One region of the Streptomyces ziwulingensis genome, then DNA from elsewhere that is predicted to be linked to it. Evidence: riboswitches for the same ligand, from Rfam matches in the RefSeq annotation. Region 1 holds a riboswitch; each other region holds the start of a gene.
The links. A riboswitch is a leader RNA that binds a small molecule or an ion and turns the genes downstream of it on or off. The one in region 1 is predicted to bind cyclic di-AMP.
Positions count from the first base shown of each region.

Region 2: it holds a riboswitch for cyclic di-AMP, as region 1 does, so the genes downstream of both, ABEB00_RS18905 (transglycosylase family protein) here and ABEB00_RS16705 (M23 family metallopeptidase) in region 1, are expected to answer to the same signal.
Region 3: it holds a riboswitch for cyclic di-AMP, as region 1 does, so the genes downstream of both, ABEB00_RS30640 (M23 family metallopeptidase) here and ABEB00_RS16705 (M23 family metallopeptidase) in region 1, are expected to answer to the same signal.
Region 4: it holds a riboswitch for cyclic di-AMP, as region 1 does, so the genes downstream of both, ABEB00_RS25180 (peptidoglycan DD-metalloendopeptidase family protein) here and ABEB00_RS16705 (M23 family metallopeptidase) in region 1, are expected to answer to the same signal.

Region 1 is NZ_BAABIG010000027.1:13,208-20,483, forward strand. It holds gene lhgO (L-2-hydroxyglutarate oxidase) at 1-847, shown strand, start outside; gene trmB (tRNA (guanosine(46)-N7)-methyltransferase TrmB) at 1,066-1,872, shown strand; gene ABEB00_RS16700 (PrsW family intramembrane metalloprotease) at 1,907-3,310, shown strand; gene ABEB00_RS16705 (M23 family metallopeptidase) at 3,357-4,391, opposite strand; cyclic di-AMP (ydaO/yuaA leader) riboswitch at 4,404-4,561, opposite strand; gene ABEB00_RS16710 (PP2C family protein-serine/threonine phosphatase) at 4,816-6,048, opposite strand; tRNA gene ABEB00_RS16715 (tRNA-Met) at 6,264-6,337, opposite strand; gene ABEB00_RS16720 (alginate lyase family protein) at 6,415-7,276, opposite strand, start outside.
Region 2 is NZ_BAABIG010000034.1:66,210-73,485, reverse strand. It holds gene ABEB00_RS18925 (SurA N-terminal domain-containing protein) at 1-37, shown strand, start outside; gene ABEB00_RS18920 (nucleoside triphosphate pyrophosphohydrolase) at 177-1,220, shown strand; gene ABEB00_RS18915 (cytochrome P450 family protein) at 1,371-2,639, shown strand; gene ABEB00_RS18910 (transglycosylase family protein) at 2,785-3,864, shown strand; cyclic di-AMP (ydaO/yuaA leader) riboswitch at 4,039-4,205, shown strand; gene ABEB00_RS18905 (transglycosylase family protein) at 4,209-4,958, shown strand; gene eno (phosphopyruvate hydratase) at 5,218-6,507, shown strand; gene ABEB00_RS18895 (FtsB family cell division protein) at 6,636-7,118, shown strand.
Region 3 is NZ_BAABIG010000080.1:30,076-37,351, forward strand. It holds gene ABEB00_RS30620 (DUF5998 family protein) at 1-156, opposite strand, end outside; gene ABEB00_RS30625 (bifunctional acetate--CoA ligase family protein/GNAT family N-acetyltransferase) at 220-3,099, opposite strand; gene ABEB00_RS30630 (HPr family phosphocarrier protein) at 3,298-3,579, shown strand; gene ABEB00_RS30635 (GntR family transcriptional regulator) at 3,769-4,464, opposite strand; gene ABEB00_RS30640 (M23 family metallopeptidase) at 4,671-5,447, opposite strand; cyclic di-AMP (ydaO/yuaA leader) riboswitch at 5,460-5,621, opposite strand; gene ABEB00_RS30645 (M16 family metallopeptidase) at 5,811-7,199, opposite strand; gene ABEB00_RS30650 (M16 family metallopeptidase) at 7,196-7,276, opposite strand, start outside.
Region 4 is NZ_BAABIG010000054.1:137,856-145,131, forward strand. It holds gene ABEB00_RS25150 (hypothetical protein) at 1-339, opposite strand, end outside; gene ABEB00_RS25155 (hypothetical protein) at 511-636, opposite strand; partial or broken gene ABEB00_RS25160 (rhamnogalacturonan lyase family protein) at 660-891, shown strand; gene ABEB00_RS25165 (rhamnogalacturonan lyase family protein) at 937-1,176, shown strand; gene ABEB00_RS25170 (MBL fold metallo-hydrolase) at 1,303-2,487, opposite strand; gene ABEB00_RS25175 (SGNH/GDSL hydrolase family protein) at 2,571-3,356, opposite strand; gene ABEB00_RS25180 (peptidoglycan DD-metalloendopeptidase family protein) at 3,574-4,527, opposite strand; cyclic di-AMP (ydaO/yuaA leader) riboswitch at 4,530-4,705, opposite strand; gene ABEB00_RS25185 (tyrosine-protein phosphatase) at 5,130-5,927, shown strand; gene ABEB00_RS25190 (DUF6126 family protein) at 5,959-6,078, opposite strand; gene ABEB00_RS25195 (helix-turn-helix domain-containing protein) at 6,075-6,686, opposite strand; gene ABEB00_RS25200 (aspartate aminotransferase family protein) at 6,771-7,276, opposite strand, start outside.

The sequences.
Region 1 (7,276 bases):
CGCCGCCCAGATCGCTCAGTACGAGCCGGAGGTCCGGGGCCTGGCCGCCATACACGTCGCCACCACCGGCACCTGCGACTACGTGGCCGTCGCCCGGCAGCTCGCCACCGCCTCCGGGGCCGAGATCCGCTACGGCGCCCAGGTGCTGCGCGTCGACCGCCGGCCGGACCTCGGCGTCGCCGTGCGCACCCGGTCCGGGGACGTGGTGCGCGGCCGGGTCCTGGTCAACTGCGCCGGCCTGCGCTGCGACGAGATCGCCCGGCTCACCGGCGACGACCCGAGGATGCGGATCGTCCCGTTCCGCGGGGAGTACTACGAGCTGGCCCGGCCGGAGCTGGTGCGCGGGCTGGTCTATCCGGTGCCCGACCCGGCGTTCCCCTTCCTCGGCGTGCACCTCACCCGCTCCCTCGACGGCAGCGTCCACCTCGGCCCCAACGCGGTGCCCGCCCTCGCCCGGGAGGGCTACGGCTGGGGCGTGGTGCGCCCCCGCGAGCTGGCCGCCACCCTCACCTGGCCCGGCTCCTGGAGAATCGCCCGCCGGCACTGGCGGTACGGCACCGGCGAGCTGCGGCGGTCCCTGTCGAAGAAGGCGTTCACGGCGGCGGTGCGCCGGCTGCTGCCCGCGGTGACGGAGGACGACCTGGTGCCGGCCTCCGCCGGAGTGCGGGCCCAGGCCGTACTGGCGGACGGCACGCTGGTCGACGACTTCCTGGTCCGCGAGGCCCCCCGCGCGGTCCATGTGCTCAACGCGCCCTCCCCCGCGGCCACCGCCGCCCTCCCCATCGGCCGGGAGGTGGCCCGCCGCGCCCTGACCGCGCTCGGCCGCGCCGAGGGCGCCGCGGCGTGACCGGGCGCCGCGGCACGACCCCTCCGCCGGCCCCTCCGACGGCTCCCCGCCCGAGCCGCAGCCCCGCGCCCACCCCGGCGGCCCGTAAAATCGAAGCCACTGTGTCTGATTCCCACCCCACCCCCGAGTCCCCGGTCCTCACATCCGAGTCCCCGGTCTCCACCCCCGACTCCCCGGCCCCCACCCCCGAGTCCCCCGCCCCCGCCTCCCCGGTCCCGGTGTCCGCGCGGCACACCCGGCCCAAGGGTGAGCCGCGGTTCCCGGACGGCCCCCGGGCCGACCCGGCCGGCAGCCACTTCGAGCGGCGGATCCGCAGCTTCCAGCCCCGGCGCAGCCGGGTCACCGCGGGCCAGGCGGACGCCCTGCAGCGGCTGTGGCCGAAGTGGGGGCTGGACATCGACGGGCAGCGCGTCCTCGACCTCACCGAGCTGTTCGGCGACGACCGCCCGGTGGTCCTGGAGGTCGGTTTCGGCATGGGCGAGACCACGGCCCGGATGGCCGCCGCCGACCCCGGCACCAACGTGCTGGCCGCCGACGTCCACACCCCCGGCCAGGGCCACCTCCTCGGTCTCGCCGAGCGGGACGGCCTGACCAACGTCCGGGTCGGCAACGGCGACGCGATCATCCTGCTCCGCGAGATGCTCGCCCCCGACTCCCTGGCCGGCCTGCGCGTCTACTTCCCCGACCCCTGGCCGAAGAAGCGGCACCACAAGCGCCGGCTGATCCAGCCGGAGTTCCTCACGCTGGCCGCCGCCCGGCTGCGGCCGGGCGCGACCCTGCACTGCGCCACCGACTGGGAGCCGTACGCCGAGCAGATGCTGGAGGTCCTCACCGACCACCCCGACTTCGAGAACACCCGGCCCGACGGCGGTTTCGCGCCCCGCCCCGCCCACCGTCCGCAGACCCGTTTCGAGGGTCAGGGACTGGAAAAGGGTCATGTGGTGAACGATCTGCTCTTCCGCCGCGTACCGCACCGGGTACAGCGGCAGGACCAGCACCAGGACCTGCCCCCCACCGGCGCCTGAAGACCGGGCCCCTCGTCTCGTTAGGGTCGATGCCGTGGCCACCAGTTCCCCGCGTCCGACGCCCGCAAGCGGTCCCCCCGACGACGCCCACCGCCTCCCGCACCCGCACTGGTGGCAGCGCGCGTGGGTGCGCTACGGCGCGCTGGGCACCCTCTTCGCGCTCTCCGGTCTGGTCATCCTGTCCCTGGTGCGCGAGCAGACCGGCACCGAGGGGTTCCTGGTCGGCCTCGGGCTCGCCGTGCTGCCCGTGCCGCTGCTGCTGGCCGCCTTCCGGTGGCTGGACCGGGTGGCCCCGGGCCCCTGGCGGACCATGGTGTTCTGCTTCGCCTGGGGCGCCTGCGCGGCGGCGCTGATAGCCATCGTCGCCAACACCTTCGCGACCCGCTGGATAGCCACGGCCACCGCCGATCCGGCCGGCGCGGACACCCTGGGGGCCACCGTCATAGCCCCGGTGGTGGAGGAGTCCGCCAAGGCCGCCGCCGTCCTGCTGGTCTTCCTCTTCCGCAGACGCGACTTCACCGGAATCCTCGACGGCGTCGTGGTCGCCGGCGTCACCGCCACCGGCTTCGCCTTCACCGAGAACATCCTCTACCTCGGCACCGCCTTCGGCACCGACCGGCTCAGCGGCGAGAGCGGCATCGCCTCCGTCACCGCGGCGACGTTCTTCGTCCGCATCGTCATGTCGCCCTTCGCGCACCCGCTCTTCACGGTGCTCACCGGCATCGGCTTCGGCATCGCCGCGCTGCGCGGCGGCCGCCCCCGTGCCCGGCGCGTCCTGCTCCCGCTGGCCGGCCTGCTGCTCGCGATGGGCATGCACGCGCTGTGGAACGGCTCGTCGACGCTGGGGGAGTACGGCTTCTTCGGCGTCTACGCGGCGTTCATGGTGCCCGCGTTCGGACTGCTGACCTGGCTGGCCGTCTGGACCCGCCAGCGCGAGCTGAGCACGATACGACAGGAGCTGCCGGTCTACGCGATGGCCGGCTGGCTGACCCCGGCCGAGCCGTACGCGCTGGCCTCGCTGAAGGCGCGGCGCCTGGCCCGCGCGTACGCCCGCCACCGCGCCGGGAAGGCCGCGGCGCGGGCGGTGACCCAGTACGAGGCGTACGCGACCGAACTGGCGTTCCTCCGGCACCGGGCGCGCGACGGCCGGGCGGGCCCGGACTTCGCGGCCCGGGAGCGGGAACTGCTCCAGGAGCTGTGGCACCGGCGCGAGGCGGCCCACCCGGCTCTGGACCACGCGGCCCGCGCCACCGCGCCTGCGGTACCGCTCGCCGCCCCGCCATGGCCGCCGTACCCGTACATCACACACAACGCCCAGACCACGTACAACGCCTACAGCACGTACAACGCGCACACCGTGTACAACGCCTGCCACCCGCACAGCGCCTACACCACGCCCACCACGTACGCCTACAGCTACAACCCGTACCGTCCGTGAACCGGCAGCCCTGACGTCGGGGGGTGTTCGTCAGGACCGCCGGGGATCAGGGGGTGAGGCCCTTGCCCTGGAGCCAGGCCATCGGGTCGATGCCGGAGGCGGCCCCGCCGGGGTGGACCTCCAGGTGGAGGTGGGCGCCGGTGACGTTGCCGGTGGCGCCGACGCGGCCGATGACATCGCCCGTGCTGACCTTCTGGCCGACGCTGACGCTGATCGAGGACTGGTGGCAGAACCACAGCTCGGTGCCGTCGTCGAGGGTGAGGATGGTGCGGTAGCCGTAGGAGCCGGCCCAGCCCGCCTCGGTGATGGTCCCGGTGTGGACCGCCTTGATCAGCGTGCCGGTGGGCGCGGCGAAGTCGAGGCCGGTGTGGTAACCGGACGACCAGTAGGCGCCGGCCTGCCCGAAGGTGGAGGTGATCGTGTACGCGGAGGTCGGCAGCGCGTACTGCGCGGCGAGCTTGGCGAGGCGCTCGGCCTCGGCCTTCTTCGCCGCCTCGGCGGCCGCCTTCTTCTTCTCGGCGGCGGCCTTGGCCTCCGCCTCCTTCTCCGCCTTCTCGGCGGCCTCGGCCGCCTTCTTCTCGGCGGCGGCCTTCGCCTCGGCGGCGGCCTTGCTCTCGGCCTGGTCCTGCTGCTGCTCGGCCTGCGCCATGATGCGGCCGACCAGCGCCTCACCGGCGGTGGTGCGCTGCTCGGTGTCGGCCACGGCGACGGCGGCGACGCCGCTGAGCGGGGTGGCCGAACCCTGGGGCTCGGGCTCCTCGTCGTCCGAGATGAGCGAGCCCACGTTGGGCAGGTCCGGCATGGAGATCGAGACCGGCGGCTTGCCGGTCTGCGCGCTGGCCATGCCGCCGGCTCCGACGGCCGCTATGACGCCGACGCCGAGGACGGTGGAGCTGCGGGCGAGACCGCCGCGCTGCTTGGCGACCCGGTGCCGGCCGCGTACGGGAAGTACGGACTCCGCGGTGGGGTTCCACTCCTCGAAGGGGCCCTCGTCGGCGCGGACGGCGCCGTAACCGAACGTCTCGGTGTCGCGCGGGGTAGGCGCGAAGTGGGCCTCGGGGGCAGGCCGGTTGGACGCCACGTGGGCGTGCTCCTTTCCTTCCGTCTCCGCCTACCGGGTTAGCTGACGGGTTCGGAGCAGGAAGGTCTCCTACGCGCGTATACCGGCCGTGTCGCCACGGCGGCGGACTCGCGATTCACCCCAAGGTGGTGGTTCCCCGGTTCCCTCACGGGATTCGGCGCGTGCGCGCGGAGCCGCCTTCTGTGACGGCTGGGACGACCGCGCTGCGTTATCGAACGTTAATAGACGCGTGGCACGGATTCCAAGCCGTTCCTCTTGATCATTAGGAAATCCGGCGGGGAGCAAGGCCGCATGACCGCTGAAAACCGGGCGACTTGACCGCCCTTCCACCGTCTCCGGGGAACCCATTTTCCGACCGGCTAAACCTGACGGTATGTCAGCCGTTACCAAACGCCGGTCGCGCGCTCACCACCGGTGACAATGATCAAGGACGTTGTACGGCGAGCAGCGCCATGTCGTCCGCCATGCCGCCCCCGGAGTGCCGGCGCACGTCCTCGGCGAGGTGGTCCAGCAGCGCGCCGGGGTCGCCGAAGTCGCGGCCCGCCAGCCGCTTCTGGGGGTCGTAGAACTCGCCCTCGGCGTCCCGGGCCTCGGAGAGTCCGTCGGTGTAGAGCAGCAGGGTGGAGCCGCCGGGGAAGGCGCTCTCCTCGGCGCGATCGGGCCAGACGCCGAGTTCGCCCATGCCGAGCGGGAGCGCGGCGTCCCGGGCGGAGAGCGTCCGCAGGGTGCCGTCGGAGTACAGCAGCAGGGGCGGCGGATGGCCGCGGTTGACGAGGCGGACCACGGAGCCGCCGTGCGGGAGTTCGACGAGGATGGCGGTGGTGAACCCCTCGAAGGCGTCCAGTCCCTCGCGCCGGGTGCCCTCGCGGGCCAGCGCCCGCTCCAGCCGCTGCGCGACCGCCTCCAGGGTGGCCTCCTGCTCGGCGGCCTCCCGGAAGGCGCCGATCACGACGGCGACGGCCGCGACCGCCCCCATCCCCTTGCCGCGCACGTCCCCGACGATCATCCGGACGCCGCGCGGGCTGTCCTGCACCGCGTACAGGTCGCCGCCGATGAACGCGTCGGCCTGGGCCGCCTCGTAGCAGGCCGCGATCTCGAAGCCGCCGATCCGCCCGGCGGGCTCGGGCAGCACGGCGCGCTGGGCGGCCTCGGCGATCTCCCGGGCGGAGGCGAGGCGTTCGTCGGTGCGGCGGACGAAGGCGTTGACGAAGACGGCGAGGGCGGCGACGGTCGCGATGGTCACCAGTTCGGTGATCGAGTCGATGTAGTGGGCGACGTCCTTGGTGAACTGGAGCGCGGTCACGGCGACGACGACGGCGATCCCGGTGAACAGGGTGCCGCGCCGCGAATAGAGCGGGGCGGCGACCAGGGGCGCGGCGGTGTAGAGCGGGCCGGCGGTGAAGTAGCGGGGGGTGAGGCAGTCGTAGACGACGGCGACGGCGATCAGCAGCAGGGGGAGCAGCCGCACGAACCGCCGGACGCTGGTGAACCGCCGTTCCTCCCGCCCGAGGGACCGGACGCCGGGCCGTGCCGCGCCGTGCCCGTGTCCGTCGCCGCCGTGCCCGTGTGCGTGCTCGTGTGCGTGTCCGAGGCCGGGGTCGGGCACGGGGTCGCCGGGGAGCCGGCCGCCGGCCCTGGCGTACGGTCCCTCGTCCACGTCACCAGGCCGCACCACTCGTCTCCCGCCACCCATGTACGTCCACGTACGTCCACGCCGCCGTCCCGTCCGTCCAGGGTTCCCGGAACCGGGACGGGCGGCGACCGGTGTGAGCCGGACGGATGACGCGACATGGAGAGAGGACGGGAGAGGGAGAGGAGGGCGAACGCACCGATGGCCGGGATCCTTGTCGGATCCCGGCCATCGGCCTTCAGTAGCGGGGACAGGATTTGAACCTGCGACCTCTGGGTTATGAGCCCAGCGAGCTACCGAGCTGCTCCACCCCGCGTCGTTGTGGTTTTAGTGTACGCCATGTTCAGGGCGGTGCGCACACCGGTGATCCGCGGCGGTGATCCGCGGCCCGTCTCACCGGCCGGGGTTGTCCGCGTGGGTCAGCGTCTCCCAGGAGACGAAGAGGTCGTCGGTGCCGGCCGGGCGGGTGCGGGCGGCGAGCCGGTGGGCGGCCGGGACGGAGTCGCCGAGCCGGTTCTCCAGGTGGTTGAGGGCGACCTCCAGGTCGGGCCCGAGGTCCCGCTCGACCTTGCCGCCGCACAGCCACTTCGGCGCGGTCTTCGACGCCTGGTGGCGGGCGTGCAGGGCGAGCGCGGCCTTCAGCCGGTCCTTCACCTCGGCGTACAGGTCGACGCCCTGGTGCCAGGCGGTCTCCGCGATGTGGGCGGTGGCGGCGATGGAGTGGCCGACGTGCGCGAAGTTCCGGCAGGTCTCCTGGGTGACGCCGTCCTTGTACGTGGCCTGCTCGAACCAGTACGTCGTCAGCCGCTTCGGGGTGTCGATGGCGCTGCCCGCCGGGGTGTACGGCAGCTTGCCGTCCTTCTCCAGGTAGAAGTAGGCGGGCACCCGGTCCCGGACCCGCTTGAGGGCCTGGTCGAACGCCTTGTGGTCGTCGAGGAAGACGGCCGCGGAGATCGCCCCGTCGGTCATGACCAGATCCCAGTTGCCGTTGAAGTCGGGGACCTTCTTCGTCAGCCGGGGCAGGTGCGCGCCGCGCAGCATCTTCTCGAACCGCCGCACCCGGCTCTCCGGCCAGCCGGCGTCCGGTGTGTGGCGGACCAGTTCCGCGGCCCGCGCCCAGGTCGAGGCGGTCCACCCCGCCTGCAGCCCGGCGTTGGCGCCGGTGTGGTCCGTCAGCCTCGCCGACCAGGCGTCCATGATCTGCCGGGCCTGGCCGGCGTGCTGCGGTTTGCCGGTGACGCCGAAGAGCAGGGCC
Region 2 (7,276 bases), on a different contig from region 1:
GGAGATCACGGCGGCCGGGACGCAGCAGACGGCGTGATCGCCGGGCACCTCCGGGCGGCCTGCGGACCACGCGGCCGCTGTGGACACCGGGGCCGCTGTGGACAACGCGGCCACCGCGGCCCGGCCGCCTGTGGACAACTCGTGGTGCGGTCCGTGCCGTGCGTTACGTTCGGAGAGTGAACGCCACGCACTCCGAAGCCGCCCCCGCCCAGGCCCCCGCCGAGGGCCGCATCGTCCTGCTCACCACCAGCCACCGCGTCGCCCCCGGCCTGCTGTCCTGGCCGGCCTGGCAGGCGCTGCGCGCGGCCGACCTGGTGCTCTGCGCCGACGGTGCCCACCCCCAGCTCCCCTACCTGCGCGAGGCCGGGATACGGGTCGAGGAGAGTGCCCCCGCCGCCGAACAGCTCCTCGACGCCTGCGCCGGCGGACGCACGGCCGTGGTCGTGGCGACCGGGGAGGGCGAGCCGGCCCTGACCGACGGACTGGCCCGCCTCGCCGGCTCCGGCCGCGTCGCGATGCCGGAGCTGGAACTGCTGCCCGCCTCCTACGACCTGCCCGGCGCCCGCCTCCTCGACCTCGTCCAGGTCATGGACCGCATCCGCGTCGAGTGCCCCTGGTCCTCGCGGCGCACCCACGAGGGGCTGGCGAAGTACACCATCGAGGAGGCGTACGAACTGGTGGAGGCCATCGAGGACGGCGACCGCGACGAACTGCGCGAGGAACTCGGCGACGTGCTCCTCCAGGTCGTCTTCCACTCCCGCATCGCCGAGGAGCATCCCGAGGCCCCCTTCTCGGTCGACGACGTCGCGGCGACCCTCGTCACCAAGCTCGTCCACCGCCACCCGCACGTCTTCGGGGACGCGACCGCGGCCACCCCCGAGGAGGTGAGGGAGCACTGGCTGCGCACCAAGCAGACAGAGAAGCGGCGCACCTCCGTCACCGAGGGCGTCCCCCTCGGCCAGCCCGGCCTCGCCCTCGCCGCGAAGCTCGCCTCCCGGGTGCGCACGGCCGGGCTGGACGTCCCGCTGCCCCGCGCCGAGGGCCTCGGCTACGAACTGCTGGCACTGGCGGTACGCGCCGAGGCGGACGGCGTGGACCCGGAAGCGGCCCTGCGGGCGGCGGCCCGCGCCTACCGGGACGCGATCCGCCGGACCGAGGGCGGCGGCGAGACGGACACCGATGCCGATGCCGATGCCGATGCCGAGGCCGAGGAGGGCTGAGCGACCCGGGGGACCCGTAGCCGGGGGAGGCGCCCCGGATACGGTCGGGGCGTGACCGAGCAAGCCGAGCCCCGCCGCACCCCCGCACCCGCCCCCGCACTCACCCCCACCCCCACCCCTGCCGCCTCCGAGGCCCCCGCCGGCCCCGAGCTGTTCACCTGGGAGTTCGCGAGCGACCCCTACCCCGCCTACGCCTGGTTGCGCGAGCACGCCCCCGTGCACCGCACGAGGCTGCCCAGCGGGGTGGAGGCGTGGCTGGTCACCCGGTACGCCGACGCCAAGCAGGCCCTCGCCGACCCGCGGCTGTCGAAGAACCCGGCCCACCACGACGAGCCCGCGCACGCCAGGGGCCGGACCGGCATCCCGGGCGAGCGCAAGGCCGAGCTGATGACCCATCTGCTCAACATCGACCCGCCGGACCACACCCGGCTGCGACGGCTGGTCAGCAAGGCGTTCACCCCGCGCCGCGTCGCCGAGTTCACCCCCCGCGTGCGGGAACTCGCCGACGGCCTCATCGACTCCTTCGCCGGACGCGGCGAGGCCGACCTCATCCACGACTTCGCCTTCCCGCTCCCCATCTACGCCATCTGCGACCTGCTCGGCGTCCCGCGCGAGGACCAGGACGACTTCCGGGACTGGGCGGGGATGATGATCCGGCACGGCGGCGGACCCCGCGGCGGTGTCGCCCGGTCGGTGAAGAAGATGCGCGGCTACCTCGCCGACCTCATCCACCGCAAGCGCGCGGCGCTGCCGCCCGAGCCCGGCCCCGCCGAGGACCTCATCTCCGGCCTCATCCGCGCCTCCGACCATGGCGAGCACCTCACCGAGAACGAGGCCGCCGCGATGGCCTTCATCCTGCTCTTCGCCGGTTTCGAGACCACCGTCAACCTCATCGGCAACGGCATGTACGCCCTGCTCACCCACCCCGACCAGCGCGAACGCCTCCAGCGCTCGGTGGCGGCCGGCGAGCGGGAACCGCTGGAGACCGGCGTCGAGGAACTCCTGCGCTTCGACGGCCCGGTCGAGCTGGCCACCTGGCGGTTCGCCACCCGGCCGCTCACCGTCGGCGGGCAGCACATCGCCGCCGGCGACCCGGTCCTCGTCGTGCTCGCCGCCGCCGACCGGGACCCCGAGCGGTTCACCGACCCGGACACCCTGGACCTTTCCCGCCGCGACAACCAGCACCTCGGCTACGGCCACGGCCTCCACTACTGCCTGGGCGCCCCGCTCGCCCGCCTGGAGGGCCAGACCGCGCTGGCCACGCTCCTCACCCGCCTGCCCGACCTGCGGCTCGCGGCCGACCCGGCCGAACTGCGCTGGCGCGGCGGGCTCATCATGCGTGGCCTGCGCACCCTCCCCGTGTCGTTCACACCCGTCGCCTCCCCTTCGGAGAACGACTCGTCACACATGCAAAAGTGACACACCTTCACTTCTGTGATCTCCATGTGATCTACACGGCATGAACTTGTGACTAGTGATCGTATGCCTATACGTTCACGGATCAGCGCGGCGGCCGAGCACCATCGCCGCGCGGACCCCCTGCTGTCACGCGAAAGGTCTCCGCATGCTCTCCGGGAACGGCCGTCACCGTCGCCCCCGCCAGGCTCCGGCCCTGGTCGTCGCTGCCGGAGTCACCGGCTCCGCCATCGCGATCCCGCTCCTGGGGGCCACCGGCGCCCACGCGGCCGACGGCACCACCTGGGACCGCGTCGCCGAATGCGAGACCGGCGGCGCCTGGAGCCAGAACAGCGGCAACGGCTATTACGGCGGTTTGCAGTTGTCCCAGGAGGACTGGGAGAAGTTCGGCGGGCTCGCCTACGCCACCAGCGCCGACCAGGCCAGCCGCGCCCAGCAGGTCAAGGTCGCCGAGAAGATGCTGTCGGCGCGGGGCGTCACCGCCTGGCCGACCTGCGGACCGCTCGCCGGACTGGCCGCCGGGTCGGCGAGCGGCACCACGGGCGACGGGTCGGCCGAATCGGCGGAGGAGACGCCCACCACCGGAACGTCCGGCACCAATGGGTCCGTTCCGTCCGTCAAGTCCTCCGCCAAGTCCTCGGCCAAGTCGTCGGCCGACGAGGAGGACGCGGACGAGACCGGGACCGCGGCCGGGACCGCATCCGGCACCAAGTCCGGTACGAAGACCGGCTCCTCGGCGTCGCCTTCGGCCTCCCCCTCCGAGAAGTCGACGGACAGTGGTGACGAATCGGCCAAGTCCGACACGTCCGCCGAATCCGGCTCAACCGCCGCCGGGACGAGCGGCTCGGCCACCACAAAGCGGGACAGTACCGGCAAGTCCGTACAGGAAACCGGTTCTTCGGCGCTGGCCGACGCCGACGCCGACACCTCCGGGGCCGGACGTCACCGCGGCGGCACCTCGGACGGAAGCGCGACGCGGGACCGTACGGACGGGTCCTCGGGCCGGCACGCCTCCCGCGGCGACTCCACCGCGCGCGCCGCGGCCGACGGGACGTACACCGTGCGCGCCGGCGACAATCTCTGGGCCATCGCCGACTCCCTCGACCTCGCCGGAGGGTGGCGTTCCCTCTACACGGAGAACGAGGAGACGGTGGGCGCCGACCCGGATCACATCGTTCCCGGTCAGAAGCTTGCTGTCGGTGTCGAATCGGGCGAAAAGCAGCGGTAGTTCACTCCATGTTTGGGAATGAATGTCCGTATTGATCTCCGTGAGACATAGATCTCAGAAGCCCTGATCGTCTTTGAAAATGTCCGTGGCGCGTGGCTACGGTCGTGATCGCTCGCCATCGCGGGCCCCGGTGCCGCAACGCCGAATCCTGCCAGCGGCCACCCGGGAACAGTCGTCGCGCAAGCGCCGAAGGCAGGAGCGGGGGACCCAAGGTAAGTGCCGCACCGGGCAGTTGAGCCGGAGCGGCTAGGGGTGGAGCCGAGTTCCGTGAGGAACCCGGCCGGGCAACTCAACCGGCCCGAACCCGACAGCTCACCTCGCAGGCGTCGGTGAGGGGATCAACCATGCTGTTTTCCGGCAAGGGCACGCACCGTCGCCCGTCCAAGGCCAGCCGCGCCATCGCCGTCGCCGGTGTGGCCGGTGTCGCCGTCGCCGCCCCGCTGATGGTGGCCGGCAACGCCTCCGCCGCCACCACCTCCGAGTGGGACACCGTCGCCCAGTGCGAGTCCGGCGGCAACTGGTCCATCAACACCGGCAACGGGTACTACGGCGGCCTGCAGTTCTCCGCCTCCACCTGGGCCGCGTACGGCGGCACCCAGTACGCCGCCACCGCGGACCAGGCCGGCAAGGCCCAGCAGATCCAGGTCGCCGAGAAGGTCCTGGCGGCCCAGGGCAAGGGCGCCTGGCCGAGCTGCGGCACCGGCCTGTCCGGCGCCTCCACCGGCGGCTCCACCGGCAGCCAGGGCGGCGGCTCCGCCACGGGCACCCAGGACAGCGGCCAGTCCCAGAGCCAGTCCCAGCCCCAGAGCCAGCCGCAGAGCCGGAGCACCGGCTCCACCGCCGACCGCTCCACCGAGCAGAAGGCGTCCCGCTCCGCGGAGCGCCCGGTCGCGAAGAAGACCGTCACCACCCCGACCGGCAAGAAGGTCGAGAAGGGTGACGGCGAGTACAAGGTCGTCAAGGGAGACACCCTCAGCTCCATCGCCAAGGAGCGCGACGTGGCCGGCGGCTGGGCCAAGCTGTTCAAGCTGAACGACGACATCGTCGACCAGGCCGACCTGATCTACCCGGGCCAGCAGCTCCACCTGAAGTAGGCCCCCGGACTCCCCGCCCCGGCGCGCGTTCCCCCGTACGCGCCGGGGCGGGGGCATGTCCGGAACCTGGCGGCCACCACACGCCCTGGTTTTGTTCCGTTCGGAAACAATTTACTCTCGGTTCTGTCCAACGGGTGGGTGACCGGCTGGCCGATCACCGCGGGCCGGTTAGGCTCGTCCCGCGGAGCCGTCGCGCTCCGCACACTCACGTCAGACCGAAGCGTCACACCAAAGCGTCACATGGAAGAAGGAGATGCTCGTGCCGTCCATCGACGTCGTCGTAGCCCGGGAAATCCTGGACTCCCGAGGCAACCCCACGGTCGAGGTCGAGGTCGGCCTCGACGACGGCAGCACGGGTCGTGCCGCCGTTCCGTCCGGCGCCTCCACCGGCGCCTTCGAGGCCATCGAGCTGCGTGACGGCGACAGCAGCCGCTACCTCGGCAAGGGTGTCGAGAAGGCCGTCCTCGCCGTCATCGAGCAGATCGGCCCGGAGCTGGTCGGCTACGACGCCACCGAGCAGCGCCTGATCGACCAGGCCATGTTCGACCTGGACGCCACCGACAACAAGGGCTCGCTCGGCGCCAACGCCATCCTCGGCGTCTCCCTCGCCGTCGCCCACGCCGCCTCCGAGGCGAGCGACCTGCCGCTCTTCCGCTACCTGGGCGGCCCCAACGCGCACCTGCTGCCGGTGCCGATGATGAACATCCTGAACGGCGGCTCGCACGCCGACTCCAACGTGGACATCCAGGAGTTCATGATCGCGCCGATCGGCGCGGAGTCCTTCTCCGAGGCGCTGCGCTGGGGCGCCGAGATCTACCACACCCTCAAGAAGGTGCTGAAGGGCAAGGGCCTGGCCACCGGCCTCGGCGACGAGGGCGGCTTCGCCCCGAACCTCGGCTCCAACCGCGAGGCCCTCGACCTCATCCTGGAGGCGATCAAGGAAGCCGGTTACACCCCCGGCGAGCAGATCGGCCTCGCCCTCGACGTCGCCGCCTCCGAGTTCTACAAGGACGGCGTCTACAGCTTCGAGGGCAAGGAGCGCACCGCCGCCGAGATGACCGAGTACTACGCGGAGCTGGTCGACGCGTACCCGCTCGTCTCCATCGAGGACCCGCTGTTCGAGGACGACTGGGAGGGCTGGAAGACCATCACCGACAAGCTCGGTGACAAGGTCCAGCTCGTCGGCGACGACCTGTTCGTCACCAACCCCGAGCGTCTGGCCCGCGGCATCGAGGAGGGCGCCGCCAACGCCCTGCTGGTCAAGGTCAACCAGATCGGCTCGCTCACCGAGACGCTGGACGCCGTCGAGCTGGCCCAGCGCAGCGGCTTCAAGTGCATGATGTCCCACCGCTCCGGCGAGACCGAGGACGTCACCATCGCCGACCTCGCCGTCGCCACCAACTGCGGCCAGATCAAGACCGGCGCCCCGGCCCGCTCCGAGCGCGTCGCCAAGTACAACCAGCTCCTGCGCATCGAGGAGATCCTGGACGACGCCGCGGTGTACGCCGGCCGCAGCGCCTTCCCCCGGTTCCGTTCCGCGAACCAGTAGGCACCGCCGGGGCGGAGCACCGCCCGGCAGGCAGCGTCGTACGTACGTCCCCGTACCCGGTCCCGTACCGTGTGCGGGGACGTACGCACGTATGAGGCCGTGAAGACGGTGAACGGGAGGCGCGGCACATGGCGGTCAAGGACCGGGACCGTTTCTCCACCACGACCCGGATCCGGGCGCTCGGCGAGCAGACCGCGGCCCGGGTCTACCGCTCGCAGACCAAGCGCCAGGCCCGGCGCTCCCGGCTGACCGGCCGCGCCGCGCTGCTCGCGATGGTGATCTGCTCGCTCGTCGTGGCGCTCGCCTACCCGATCCGGCAGTACATCGCCCAGCGGGACGGGATCGCCGACCTGCAGCGGGAGAAGCAGCAGGCCAGGCAGCGGGTCGAGAAGCTGCGCGACCTCAAGGCGCGCTGGCAGGACGACGCCTACGCCGAACAGCAGATCCGGCTGCGGCTGCACTATGTGAGGCCGGGCGAGACCGGGTTCATCGTCGTCGACCCGGGCACCGCCGAGCAGTCCCGCGCCGGACTGCGCGCCGCCGACCGCCCCTGGTACCGCAACGTCTTCGACGCGGTCGACAAGGCCGACGCCGCCACCCGCCGCCGGTGAGCCGGACGTCGCCGGGTGAGCCGAACGCCCCCCGTGAACCGAACGCGGCCCGTGAAGCGATGAGGGCAGTGAGGCGATGACGACAGTGATCAGACGCCGCCAGTGAAGCCACGCCGCCAGTGAAGCCACACCGCCAGTGAAACAGCTACGCCACCCGT
Region 3 (7,276 bases), on a different contig from region 1:
GAACGTGGTCTCCTGGTGGACCAGGTACGACCGGACGGGCTCGCCGCCCACCGCGGCCTCCACCGCCTCGGCCACGAGGGCCGGGTAGTAGCCGCTGCGCTCGATCGCCGCTCGCAGCCCCTGGGTCGTCGTACTGGTCTTGGCCATGACGTCCATCCTACGGTGGCCCACCGACTGCCCGGCACGGCCGGGGACCGTGCCGGTGCGGCCGGCGCGCGCTCAGTACGCCGGGAGCGTGCGCGGGCCGAGGTCGTCGCGGGCCGGGGGCGGCGCGAGGCGGACGGAGGCGCCGAGGACGCTGAGCCCCCGAGGGGCGACCACCACCGGCTCCAGGGTGACCGCCACCACCTCCGGATGGTCGTCGACCAGGCGGGAGACGCGCTGGAGCAGCTCCTGGAGGGCGGCGGTGTCGACCGGGGCCGAACCGCGCCAGCCGAACAGCAGGGGCGCGGTGCGGATCGAACGGATGAGTGAGGTGGCGTCCCGGTCGGTGACCGGGATCAGCCGGTGCGCCATGTCGCCGAGCAACTGGGTGGCGGCCCCGGCGAGGCCGAAGGAGAGCACGGCCCCGGCGGCCGGGTCGATGACGGCCCGTACGACGGTGTCGACGCCGCGGGGGGCCATCGCCTGTACGACCGGCCGCAGTTCGGTGGGCGAGCCGAACAGCTCGGTCAACTCCGTGTACGCCCGTCGCAGTTGTTCCTCGTCCGCGAGGTCGAGGCGTACGCCGCCCAGGTCGGCCCGGTGGCGCAGGTGCGGGGCGGTGGCCTTGAGGGCGACGGGGTGGCCGAGGGCACGCGCGGCGGCGACCGCCTCGTCGGGGGTGGGGGCGGGCAGCGCGCGGTGGAGACGGACGCCGTAGCGGCCGAGGAGTTCGCAGGTGTCCTCCGGGCCGAGGGTGAGGCCCTGGCCGCGTGCGAGGAGGCCCCCGATCAGGGCGGCGGCGCCCTTCTCGTCGACGTCCTCGAACTCCGGGACCTTGCCGGGGTCGGCCGCGTCGCGGCGCCACTGACCGTAGGCGACGGCCTGGGCGAGGGCGCGCACCGCGCGTTCGGCGGCCGGGTAGGCGGGGATGAGGTGGGTGCCTTCGGGGAGCCGGGGGCTGTCGGGGGGCCGTGGGCTGTCGGGGGGCCGGGGGCTGTCGGGGGGCGAGGTGCCTGCCGCGGGCCGGGCGGGGCGGGAGCCGGGGGCGGTGGTGGTGGGGCGCGGGGCCGTGGCGGACTGGGGGGCGGTGCTCGTCGCGGCGGACAGGGCCTCCGCGAGGCCGCCCAGCTCGACGTGGACGACGAGGACCGGCTTGGCGGGGAACTCGGCCGCCGCCGACCGCAGGGCCTCGGCGAGCGCGGCGTCGCCCGCCGAGCCCTCGCCGAGGGCCGGGATCGCGGTCACCGCCACGGCGTCGCAGGTGTCGTCGGCGAGAGCGTGGCGGAGCGCCCGGTGGAAGTCCTCCGGTGCCGCGGCCGTCGACAGGTCGAGCGGGGGCAGCGGTCGCAGCCCCTCCGAGAGGCACGCGTCGTAGGTCAGCAGGCCGAGCGACTCGGAGTTCCCGAGGATCGCGACCCGGGGCCCGGCGGGGAGCGGCTGGCGGGCCAGCAGCAGGCCCGCGTCGACCAGTTCGGTGATGGTGTCGACCCGGATCACGCCGGCCTGCCGCAGCAGGGCGGAGACCGTGGCGTGCGGCAGCCTGGTCGCGCGCACCGCGTGCCCCTGCGGCGCCGGGCCGCCGTGGCGGGCCCCCTGCACCACGACCAGCGGTTTGGCCGCCGCCGTCCGGCGTGCCAGCCGGGTGAACTTGCGCGGGTTGCCGATGGACTCCAGGTACATCAGGGCGACGTCGGTGTCCGGGTCGTCGTACCAGTACTGCAGGACGTCGTTGCCGGAGACGTCGGCGCGGTTGCCCGAGGAGACGAAGGTGGAGACACCGGTGACGCCCGTGACGCCGCCACCGCGCCGGTGCAGGCGCGAGAGCAGGGCGATGCCGATGGCGCCCGACTGGGCGAAGAGCCCGATGCGGCCGGTGCGCGGCATCTCGGGGGCGAGGGAGGCGTTGAGCCGGACCGCGGGCGAGGTGTTGACGACGCCGAAGGCGTTGGGCCCGATGATCCGCATGCCGTACGTACGCGCGTGCCGCACGAGGGCGCGCTGGCGCTCGCGTCCCTCGGGGCCGCTCTCGGCGTACCCGGCGGAGACCACCACCAGCCCCTGCACGCCGTGCTCGCCGCACTCGGTGACGGCCTCGGGGACCTGTGCGGCGGGGACGGCGACGACCGCGAGGTCGACGGGGCCGTCGATGTCCCGTACCGAGCGGTGGGCGGGTACGCCGTCGAACTCCCGCCGCTCCTCGGTGAAGGCGCGGTTCACCGCGTGGAGGCGGCCGGTGAAGCCGGCCTCGCGGATGTTGCCGAGGAGGGTGCGGCCCACGCCGCCCGGGGTGCGGCCGGTGCCGATGACGGCCACGGAGCCGGGGGCGAGGAGCCGCTGCACGGACCGCGCCTCGGCGCGCTGTTCCCGCGCGTACTGCACGGCGAGGGAGCGGTCGGTGGGTTCGAGGTCGAACTCCAGGCGGACGACACCGTCCTCGAAGCTGCGCTTCTGGGTGTACCCGGCGTCCGTGAACACCTTGATCATCTTGTTGTTGGCGGGCAGCACCTCGGCGGCGAACCGCCGGATGCCGCGCTCACGCGCGACGGCGGCGATGTGCTCCAGGAGGGCGGAGGCGACGCCCCGCCCCTGGTGGGCGTCCTGGACGAGGAAGGCGACCTCGGCCTCGTCGGCCGGGGCGCGCGCGGGCGTGCCGTCGGGGCCGATCCGGTCGTAGCGCACGGTCGCGATGAACTCGCCGCCCGCCGTGGCCGCGAGCCCCACCCGGTCCACGAAGTCGTGATGGGTGAAGCGGTGGACGTCCTTGGCGGACAGGCGGGGGTAGGGGGCGAAGAAGCGGTAGTACTTGGACTCGTCGGAGACCTGCTCGTAGAAGCTGACCAGGCGTTCGGCGTCGTCGGCGGTGATGGGGCGCACACGCGCGGTACCGCCGTCGCGCAGCACCACGTCGGCTTCCCAGTGGGCGGGGTACTCGTGCCGGTCCGACGAGGTCTGCATGGGCCCCAGAGTACGGCTCGCGTACGACAACGGCGCGGGGCAGGCTGTGGGGGCGAGGGGGCCGGACCGGGGGCCGCGGCCGGTCCGCGCGCCCGCAAAACGGGCCGCTCCGGGGGCGTGCGCCACGGTGTGGGAAACTGGTCTAGACAACTTTGATCGCCAGACAGACAACCCTGATCACCTGAAGGGCAGCAACATATGGCTGAGCGCCGCGTCAACGTCGGCTGGGCCGAGGGTCTCCACGCCCGCCCCGCCTCCATCTTCGTCCGGGCCGCCACGGCCACCGGTGTTCCCGTGACGATCGCCAAGGCCGACGGTGACCCCGTCAACGCGGCCTCCATGCTGGCCGTCCTGAGCCTGGGCGCCCAGGGCGGCGAGGAGATCGTCCTCGCCTCGGACGCCGAGGGCGCGGACGCCGCGCTGGAGCGCCTGGCGAAGCTGGTCGCCGAGGGGCTCGAGGAGCTTCCCGAGACCGTCTGAACACCTGAACGCCTTATGCAAATGGCGGGGCCGAGCCGATCCGGGTCACCGGACGACTCGGTCCCGCCTTTTACGTGGCAGGGCCGCGGGAAATGCGTCCGACCCATCGGGAAATGGCCGCAGACGCGAGTAGCAGAGCAGCAGAAAAGGACCCCGCCGAATTCCTCTTCTTTGTATACGGCGTTTGTGTTAATGCCGCAGGCTCGGTGTGTTTACGGCACGTTGCGAGTTCCTCACACGCTCCGCGCGTTCGGCTCCCGCGGCGAAGCGCAGGCGGTGCGCCGCGGTCGACCGCTCACCGTGGTGGGAGGTGAGCGTCCGGGCGCGCTCGGCGTCGCCGCGGGCCACCGCGTCCACGATCGCGCCGTGCTCCGCCCAGGACTCCACCGGACCGGCCGCCGCCTCCACGGCGTACATCCAGGCGATCCGGTGCCGCAACTGGGTCAGCGTCGACGTCAGGGCCGGGCTGCCGGCGGCCTGGGCGAGCGTCTCGTGGAACCAGCCCCCCAGGGAGCGCAGATCGTCGCTGTAGCCCCGCCTGGCCCGCTCCTGGCCCAGCCGGACGAGACCCCGCAGCACCTTCAGATGGGCCTCGGTGCGGCGCTGGGCGGCCCGCGCGGCGGCCAGCGGCTCCAGCAGCAGGCGCATCTCCAGGAGGTCGGCGCCCTCCTGCTCGGTCGGTTCCGCCACGCACGCGCCCGCGTGGCGCCGGGTCACCACGAAGCCCTCGGCCTCCAGGGTGCGCAGGGCCTCGCGCACGGGGACGCGGGAGACGCCGTAGCGGCGCGCGAGCAGTTCCTCGGTGAGCCGGCTGCCGCGCTCGTAGACACCCGCGACGATGTCGTCCCGGATCGCCGTGCACACCGAATGCGCCGGAATACGCATGACCGACCTCCGCCTTAATCCCCGTGAAACGTCGACGATTGACGCGTGTTCAGTGACTCTATGGCAATGGGGCGGAATTTCCGATGCCGAGCCGGAATCCATGGCTCTTTTTTGGTCACCTTCGGTCACCGGCCGGCGGAACGCCGAAAGCCCCGGCTCGGTGAGCCGGGGCTTTCGGGTGCTTTCGGATGCCGCGGAACGTGCCGTCAGACGGAGACGCCGTGCGAGCGGAGGTACGCCACGGGGTCGATGTCCGTCCCGTACTCCGCGCCGGTACGGGCCTCGAAGTGCAGGTGCGGTCCGGTGACGTTGCCGGTCGAGCCGGAGACCGCGATCTGCTGCCCCGGGGTGACCGACTGGCCCACCGAGACGCCGATGGACGACAGGTGGCCGTACTGCGTGTACGTCCCGTCGTGCATCTTGACGACGACCTGGTTGCCGTAGGCGCCGCCCCAGCCGGCCTCGACGACCGTGCCGGCGCCGACGGCGTGCACGGAGGTGCCGGAGGCGGCGTGGAAGTCGATGCCGGTGTGGGTGCCGGAGGACCACAGTCCGCTGCTGGCCCGGTACGCGGTGGACACGTAGGAGCTGCTGATCGGCGCCACGTAGGTGTTCAGGAGCTTGCGCTCGGCCGCGCGGGCGGCGCGCTCCTTGGCCTCGTGCGCCTCCTTCGCGGCCTGCTCGGCCGCCTCGGCGGCCCGCTCCCGCGCGGCCTCCTGGGCCTTGCGCTCGGCCTCGGCGTCCTCGGCGGCCTGCCGCTGGGCGGCGGCCTGGGCGTCGATCTGCTCGGCTATGGAGTCACCGATGGTGATGACGGGGGTGAGACCGGTCTGCTCGGGAACCGGCTCGGAGGCGAGCGCCGGCGCCGCGAGGGTGCCTATGACGCCGGTGGTGGCGAGGGCCGCGACACCCGCCGCGCGGGTGGTCGTGCGGTGCATCCGGCCGGGTCGACGGTGCTTCCCGGCGGCGCGCGTGAACGCCATGTACTGGCTGGTCCTTTCCTTCCCTCTCGCCTACCGGGTTAGCTGACGGGTTCGGAGCAGGAAGGTCTCCTACGGACCCCCTCGCGCACGCGCGGGCGTCCGATTCACCCCAGGGACTGTTGGGTCCCCGGCTCCCCTGGCTCGCGCCGTACGGGGACTCGGCGATGACTGTCCGGTGCCGCGGGCGCGGCGCACTGCCTGACGAACAGCCGGGACGAAGCTAAGCGGGAGTGTGTTCATTTCCCAAACGCATCAGGTTTTTTGTCGCGCATCCCACAGAGCAGACAGGCAACCTCCGCCGCAATACGGACAAAAGGCGGCCCCGGTGACACAAGGGTCACCGGGGCCGCCGCACGCGCGGTGCTACTCGGCCGGCACGACGGTGACCTCACCGATGCCGAGGGCCTCGACCGGCGCCTTGATCTGCGCCGCGTCGCCCACCAGGACCGTCACCAGGCGGTCCACCGGGAAGGCGTTGACGACGGCCGCGGTGGCCTCGACGGTGCCGGTCGCGGCGAGTTGCCGGTACAGCGTCGCCTGGAAGTCGTCGGGCAGGTGCTGCTCGACCTGGTCGGCCAGCGTGCCCGCGACGGCCGCCGCGGTCTCGTACTTCAGCGGCGCCACGCCCACCAGATTCTGCACGGCCACGTCGCGTTCGGCGTCGGTGAGACCCTCCGCGGCGAGCGTGCGCAGCACCGTCCACAGGTCCTCGAGGGCGGGACCGGTGTTCGGGGTGTCGATGGAGCCGCTGATGGCGAGCATCGCGGCGCCCGTGCCGTCCGGCGCGGAGCGCAGGACCTGCCCGAACGACCGCACGCCGTAGGTGTAGCCCTTCTCCTCGCGCAGGACGCGGTCCAGGCGGGAGGTGAGGGTGCCGCCCAGGCAGTACGTGCCGAGCACCTGGGCGGGCCACACGCGGTCGTGCCGGTCCGGTCCGGTGCGGCCGATGAGGAGCTGCGTCTGGACGGAACCGGGACGGTCCACGATGACGACCCGTCCGGTGTCGTCGGAGGTGACCGGCGGCACCGGCCGGGCCTCGGCCGCGGGCCCGGTCCAGGCGCCGAGCGTGTCGCCGAGGAGCGCGTCCAGGTCGATGCCGGTGAGGTCGCCGACGACCACGGCGGTGGCGGTGGCGGGTCGGACGTGCCGCTCGTAGAAGGCGCGTACGGCCGAGGAGTCGATGCCCGCGACCGTCTCCTCGCTGCCCTGGCGCGGGCGCGACATGCGCGAGTCGGCCGGGAAGAGCTGCCGGGACAGCTCCTTGGCGGCCCGGCGCGAGGGGTTGGCCAGCTCGTGCGGGATCTCGTCGAGGCGGTTGCGCACCAGCCGCTCGATCTCGCTGTCGGCGAACGCGGGCGCCCTGAGGGCGTCGGCGACCAGGCCGAGCGCCTTGGCGAGGCGGGAGACGGGCACTTCGAGGCTGACCCGTACGCCGGCGTGGTCGGCGTGCGCGTCCAGGGTGGCCCCGCAGCGCTCCAGCTCCGCGGCGAACTCCTCGGCGGAGTGCTTGTCGGTGCCCTCGGAGAAGGCCCGCGCCATGATGGTGGCGACGCCGTCCAGGCCGGCCGGTTCGGCCTCCAGGGGCGCTTCGAGCTGGATCTCGACGGCGACGACCTGCTGTCCGGGGCGGTCGCAGCGCAGGACCGTCAGGCCGTTGTCCAGCGTGCCCCGCTCGGGGGCCGGGAAGGCCCAGGGCTTGGGCTCGCCCGACTGCGGCCGGGGGTGGAACTCCATGGTGGCCAGCTCGGTCACTTGGCCGCCTCCTCGTTCTCGTCGTTCTCGTCGGTGCGGTCCGACGCGTCGGTCTCGTCGGTGGCCCCGGCCTCGGG
Region 4 (7,276 bases), on a different contig from region 1:
AGTCGCAGCGTCTGCCGTGTAGCCGATCTGAATACGTACGTTCGGACCGGCGTCGGCGAGCCCCTGAGGGCACATCCCCTCCGTCTTGTCGACGGCGAGGTAGCGTTCGGCGTTGTTGTGCAGAACCGACCATCCCTGGAGGTACAGACTCTGCTTCAGGAAATAGAGGCGGACCTGCCCGGCTTTCAGCGTGACATCGACACGGAAGAAGCGCGCATCACCCGAGCTGCCCGGGGTGTGTGTTGCGTACCTTTGGCGGAGGAACTTAATCATCTTGCGATAGCGAGCCCCATACGGCTCGTCCAAGTTGTAGGCATGAAGGTCCGCAGGCGCAATCATTCCGCAATCCCCCCACCGGATTGTGCACCGCCCTGGCCCGCCACAGGCTCTCCGCTGATCGACGGAACGCGCAAGCCCCCGACGGGCCGGGGGAGAAGTTTCCGGACATGTGACGGAAGGTGCGGGTCGCGCCGGATGGCACCCCCTGGGCCAGGACGGGCGAAGATCTACTCAGAGCCAGCCGGGCACCACGAGGATCCGCCAGGTCGTCAGCGGAGCGATCACCGCCGTGCTCGACCCCCAGGTCGTCAACCGCCGGGACACCGCGTCCCGTTGTTTCTCGGGCGCGTGCGTCACAGGGACGCCGTCCTGGGACCGTACTGACGACTGAGACCAACAGCAGACGAAGACTCCCGCACAAGGCGAAGGTTGACCACACCCGTGCCGTCGTCGCGGCCTGGGGCTTCCGCGACGGCCGGCTCACCCGCCGGTGGACGTTCGACTCCAACGCCTCGGGAAACTCCCGGGCGGCCGGCCAGGGCAACCACCAACTGTCCATCGCCGACATCGATGCCGACGGCCGCCAAGAGGTCATCTACGGCTCCGCGACCCTCAACGACGACGGCACCCTGATGTACGCCACCGGCTACGGACACGGTGACGCTCTGCACGTCGGGGCGCGAAGAAGTTGTCCGGCGCCACTCCAGCAACAACGCCCTGCGCATCTACGCCACCCCGGCCCCGACCACCACCAAGCTCCACACCCTGGCCCACAACGCCCAGTACCGAGTCGCCCTGGCCTGGCAGAACACCGCCTACAACCAGCCACCCCACCCCAGCTACTTCTTGGGCGCCGACATGACCAGGCCGCCCCAGCCCAACGTCTACGTGCGCTGACCCGCCCGATCACCTCATGCGAAAGGGGAGCGTCTTCGCGGGCAGGCCGCCCCGCGGCCGAGGACCGGCGCACGCTCAGCCGGTTCCGTGCTCGGGTTCCAGGGGTCGTTGCGGCACCGCCTGGTTTCAGTACCGCAACGGTGCTTGTTCTGAGTGCTGGGCAATACCCTCAGCACCCGGGGGACGACGCCACGGATGCGCGATCGGCTGGGACACCGCCCGCCACCACGGCTCCACCGGAACCTTCCCCGCCGGTTCGAACGGCTCGCCCGGCCGCGGGGACGCCACCGCCTGGCCGGCCTCCTCCGCCGCGTCCTTCATCCACTCCCCCGGCTCCGCCCACGCGTGCGGAGCCAGGTTGAAGGTGCCCCAGTGGATCGGCAGCAGCACCCCGCCCGGAGCGCCTCCCTGCAGGTCGAGGTGGGCGCGGACGCCTTCCTCGGGAGTCATGTGGATGTCCGGCCAGAACTCCGAATACGCCCCGACCTGGATCATCGTGGCGTCGAACGGGCCGTGGGCGGCGCCGATCTCCTTGAAGCCCTCGAAGTAGCCGGTGTCGCCGCTGTGGTAGACGCGGTGGGCGTCGCCGGCGACGGCCCAGGAGGCCCAGAGGGTGTGCTGGGTGTTGCGCAGGCCGCGGCCGCAGAAGTGGCGGGCCGGGGTCGCGGTGAGGGTGATGCCGCCGACCTTCGTCGACTCGTGCCAGTCCAGTTCGCGCAGTTGCGCCGCGGGGACCCCCCAGTGCTCCAGGTGGGCGCCGACGCCGAGCGGGACGGCGAAGAGGGTGTCCGTGCCGGCCAGTGCCTTGATCGTGGGCAGGTCGAGGTGGTCGTAGTGGTCGTGGGAGATGACGACCACGTCGACCGGGCCGAGGGCGGCCAGCGGCAGCGGCGCGGGGTGCAGCCGCTTCGGGCCGGCGAAGGGGAACGGGGAGCACCGCTCGCCCCATACGGGATCGAACAGCACCCGGTGCCCGTCGATCTCCACCAGCACGCTGGAGTGTCCCATCCAGGTCACCCGCAGTCCGGTGGCCGGCGGGCGGGCGAGGTCGGCCAGGGTGGTGGCGTGGACCGGGATCGCCCCTTGAGGGGACCGGCGGGAGCGGGACTCGCGGTCGAAGTAGAGCTTGGCCAAGGCCGTCGTCGATCCGGCGGGCCGGGTCCGGGCGGTACCTCCCGGGTTCTGGAACACGCCGTCCGCGAAATGCGGCGATCTGCGGATGCGCGCCATGCGCTCGCCACTCGGATCCACACCGAAGGCCGCGGGGCGCCGGGCGAGGAGCCCGGGACTCGGGGAACGGTCAGCGGCCACGGGTACCTCCAGGTGGAGTAGGTCTGGCTTCCATTATGGTCGCCCGGTGTGACAGTCCCGGCCGGCAACTGCCGTACGGGGCTTCAGGCCACCGTCGCGATCCGGGTCCTGATGTCGGCCGCCGACAGGGTCCCCTTGGCGATCACATGGTCGCCGGAGGACTGGCCGCGCAGCCGGCGCCCGATCCACGGCACCAGGTACTCACGCGCCCACTGGACGTCGTCCCGCCGGATGTCGAGTGCGCCGCGGGGCGGCAGCGGCGGCCATGCCTGGTCCGGGTCGGCCGGCACCGGCAGGCCGAGAACCTGCCCGGCGCGGAGCGCCACCCGCGTGTGCCCCTCGGGCGAGAGGTGCAGCCGGTCGGCGTCCCAGGCCCGGCGGTCCTGGAAGCCGCGCAGCGACCACAGGTCCAGCACCGGGCAGCCGTACCGGTCGGCGACGGCCCGCACATGTCCGTTGTACGTGGCGATCTTGCCGCGCAGGTGCTTGAGGACGGGTACCCCGCGGGTGTCGAAGCCGGTGGTCACCAGCACGGTGCCGGCCACGGCGCTGAGCGCGCGGACGGCCCGCTCGAACCGCTCGGCCAGTTCGTCGGGGTCGGTGCCGGGCCGGATGATGTCGTTGCCGCCCGCGCAGAAGGAGACCAGGTCCGGCGCGAGTCCGACCGCCTGGGGCACCTGGTCCGCCACGATGCGGTCGAGCAGTCTGCCGCGCACCGCGAGGTTGGTGTAGGTGAAGTCGCCCTCGGGCCGCCGGTCGGCGAGCAGGACGGCGAAGCGGTCGGCCCAGCCGACCCATGACCCGTCGGGGCCGCGGTCGCCGACGCCCTCGGTGAAGCTGTCCCCCACCGCCACGTACGACCCGATCACTCTTCCGCTGTCATTCTTCGAATCGTCTGCCACGTCGGCCCATGATTCACCTTTGAATGTGACCTACGCGACCGTAGGGCGGGGTTGACCGGCGGTGAGAAAGGCCACTCGCAAAGTGTTCGCCAATTGCGGAATAAGTGACCCACTGAAAACCGGACATGACCGAAGGCCGGACCCGGGGATCGGGGTCCGGCCTTCGGCGGTGCGGGGGGGTGGCTCAGACGGAGACGCCGTGCGCGCGCAGGTAGGCGAGCGGGTCGATGTCGGAGCCGTAGTCCGGGGTGGTACGGATCTCGAAGTGCAGGTGCGGGCCGGTCACGTTGCCGGTGGCGCCGGAGAGGCCGATCTGCTGCCCCGCGGTCACGGTCTCGCCGCCGGCGACGGAGAGCGAGGACAGGTGGCCGTACTGGGCGTAGTGGCCGTCGCTGAGCTGGATGACGACCTGATTGCCGTACGCGCCGCCCCAGCCGGCGGAGACGACGGTGCCCGCGCCCACGGCCTTCAGGGAGGTGCCGGTCGGGACCACGAAGTCGGTGCCGGTGTGGTAGCCGCTGGACCACATGCTGCCCGACTGGTGGTAGGGGGTGCCGACGGTGCCGTTCGCGACGGGCAGCACGAAGCCGGAGGAGGTCGCCGTGGTGTTACCGGCGGTACCGGCCGACTGGGCCGTGGCGCCCTCGGCGTCGGAGGACTCCGCCGACGACTGCGACGGCTGCGTGGTCTTCGACCCGGCCGTGCCCGACCCGGCCGCCGGCGACTCGCTCGACTTCGACTCCGCGGTCGTGGCCGTCGCGGCCTTGCCGCCCACCGAGAGCTTCAGGCCCGGGTGGATCAGCGAGGGGTCCGAGCCGACGGCCGCGCGGTTGTCCGCGTAGAGCTTCTGCCAGCCGCCGCTGACGTTCTGCTCGTCGGCGATCTTCGCCAGGTAGTCGCCGCCGCGCACGGTGTAGGTGCGCTTCCCGGCGTCGTCGCCGGAGTCCTTCGCGACGGTCCTGGCGGCCGTCGGCAGGGACTGCGCGGCGTGCTCGGTGACGGACTGCGCGGGGGCGGCGTGGGCGCCGGCGGCCCCCAGGAGCGGAAGTGCGAGCGCGGCGCCGCCGGTTCCGGCGATGGCTATGGTGCGGGTCAGGCGCTGGGTCTTGGTACGGCGGTGCTTACCCTTCGCGGGCATGGTGAATTCCTCTCCGGCGCCTACGAGGTGAGCTGTCGGGTGCGGGCTGGAGATGCCCGGCCGCCGCCATGGACGTATGGACGCGGCTTTACCCCTAGCCGTCCCGGGAACCGGAACAGGCAGTTGTACCTGTGGGTCCCCCGCTCCTGCCGATACGGGTGGTGGGTGGGTGCGGAGTCCGGTCGGCGGCAGGATTAGGCGTCCGTCCGGATCGGTGGTGAACGTAAGGGACCGGGACGGGCGGGGACAAGCGCGGGATTCCCGGGGACCGGGTTTCGCTTGATCCTTTCCGGGAACGCCTCGTCACGCTCCGTGGAAATCAGGAACGCGGCGCACGGCAAACTCCCACGAAAAGCACCTGCATTACGTGAGCATGCCCAGCAACGCACCGTCACGGTTATGACGCTGCTCACGCGCTGCCACGCCAGCATCGTTTATTACAGGTGGAGTTGGGGTTTTGTGTTGTATTAGGGATAAAGGGAGCCAGTGGGACATCGGGGGCTTAAGCCTCAGGAGAACTCATTGCCCCAGGCAAGGGATGCCGTATCGTCGGGTGTGCCCGCCGTCGAGCAGCGCCGGCGGACGCAGTGGGAGGAGTCCTCGTGACGCAGCAGGTCCCGTCGACCGAGCCCGAGCTGGCCGGCGTGCGCAACTTCCGTGACGTGGGCGGACTCCCGACCGCCGACGGCCGGCGGGTGCGGTTCGGTGTGCTGTTCCGCAGCGGTCACCTCGCCCATGCCACCGCCGAGGACGCGGCGTTCCTCGCGACGCTGGGCATCCACACGATCTTCGACTTCCGCAACGCCGCCGACCAGCGGCTCGAAGGCCCTGACGTCACCCTGCCGGGCACCCGCAACGTGAACCTGCCGCTCTCCGACCCCGCCGACGGCGCCGAGTTCTGGAGGATGGTCCGCGACGGCGACCTCGACCAGTTGCGCGGGATACTCGCCGACGGCAAGGGCGCGGACCGCATGATCGCCTCGTACCGGTCGATCATCACCGACCGTACGGCGGAGCACTCCCGGGTGGTGCACGCGCTCGCCGAGGACAGCGTCCCCGCCCTCATGCACTGCTCGGCGGGCAAGGACCGCGCGGGCCTGTCGGTGGCCGTGACCCTGCTCGCCGTCGGCGTCGAGCGCGAGGCCCTCCTCGACGACTACCTGAAGTCCAACGCCACGCACCGCCGCTACCAGGTGCGCCGCAGCGGCACCGCCAGGTCGGCCTACTCCCCCGAGGTCATGGAGCTGCTGAGCCCCCTGTTCGACGCGCGCGCCGAGTATCTGGCAGCGGCCCTCGACACCGCCGAGGAGACCTGGGGCTCCCTCGACGCCTACCTGGAGCGGGGACTGCGGCTGACGCCCGCGACCCGGGAGCGGCTGCGCGAGCGCCTGCTCGACTGAGCCGGGCGACGGCTCCCGGAAGCCGGGGGAGCTACTTGGCGCCGACCTCGAAGAGCAGATAGATGAAGGCCGCGAAGACGTGCCCCACCGCGATGTAGATGATCAGGCGCACCCACAGGGCGCGGGGGAACTTCTCCTCCATGTCGGTCATGGCATCTCTCCGGTGGTGGGGCCCAGGCACAGGGTGGCCGTGGGACTCTGCAGCAGGGTGTGGACGAACAGGACCTCGACGCCGTCGTGGTCCTGGGCGGCGAGGCGGTGCGGGGTGAGCGAGTCGAAGTGCGCGCTGTCGCCGGGGCCGAGCAGATGCGCGGTGTCGCCGAGGCGCAGCCGCAGCCGCCCGCTCAGTACGTACAGCCACTCCTCGCCGGGGTGCACGCGCACGATGTCGCCCTGGGAGCCGTACGGCACCTGGACGCGCAGCGCCTGCATGGCGCGGCCGGCGGCGCCGGCCTGCCGGTAGGTCCAGCCGCCCGCCGCGGTCGGTTCCATGTCGGCGGCCACCACCACGGCGTCCCGGTCGGCGGCCGTCTCGCCGAGCAGCTCCGAGACGGTCGTACCGTAGACGCGGGCCAGCGCGAGCAGCATCGGCAGGGACGGCTGGCGCTGTCCGGTCTCCAGCCGGGAGAGGTGGGCCGGTGACAGTCCCGCGGCGCGGGCGGCCACCTCCAGGGTGAGGGAGGCGCGGCGGCGCAGCGCGCGGAGCTGGGGAGCCACGGCGGGCAGGTCCGCCGCGGGCTCGGCTTCCGAGGAACTCATGCTCCCCATTCAGCCGCAGTCTTGCCTCTGCGGCAAATTTATTGCCTTAGAGGCAAATCTCATAGTGGTCACGCGCGGCCCGTGCTAGCGGTTGGCCAGCGCCTGCTTCACCAGTGTCCTGCCGAAGTCCCACATCAGGCCGCCGCCGTTGTGCGCGTCGTCCATCACCTCGGTGAAGGCGTCCACGAACCGGTCCACCTCCCGCTCGCCGATGATCAGCGGCGGGATCAGTTTGATCACCTCCAGGTGGTCGCCGGAGACCTGGGTGAGGATGCGGTGCCGTTGCAGCAGCGGCACGACCACCATCTGGGCGAAGAGCCCCTTGCGGGCGGCCTGGAGCATGGCCCACCGGCCGCGCAGCTTGAGCGACCTCGGCCGGCCGAACTCGATGCCGATCATCAGCCCCCGGCCCCGGACATCGGCGAGCAGTTCGTACTTGTCGATCAGCGCCGCCAGCCGGGACCGCAGCCGTTCGCCCGTCGCCGCGGCGCCCGCCACCAGCCCCTCGTTCTCCAGCACGGAGAGCACCGCGAGGCCGGCCGCCATGGCCTGGGCGTTGGCGCCGAAGCTCGCCGAGTGGACCAGCACGC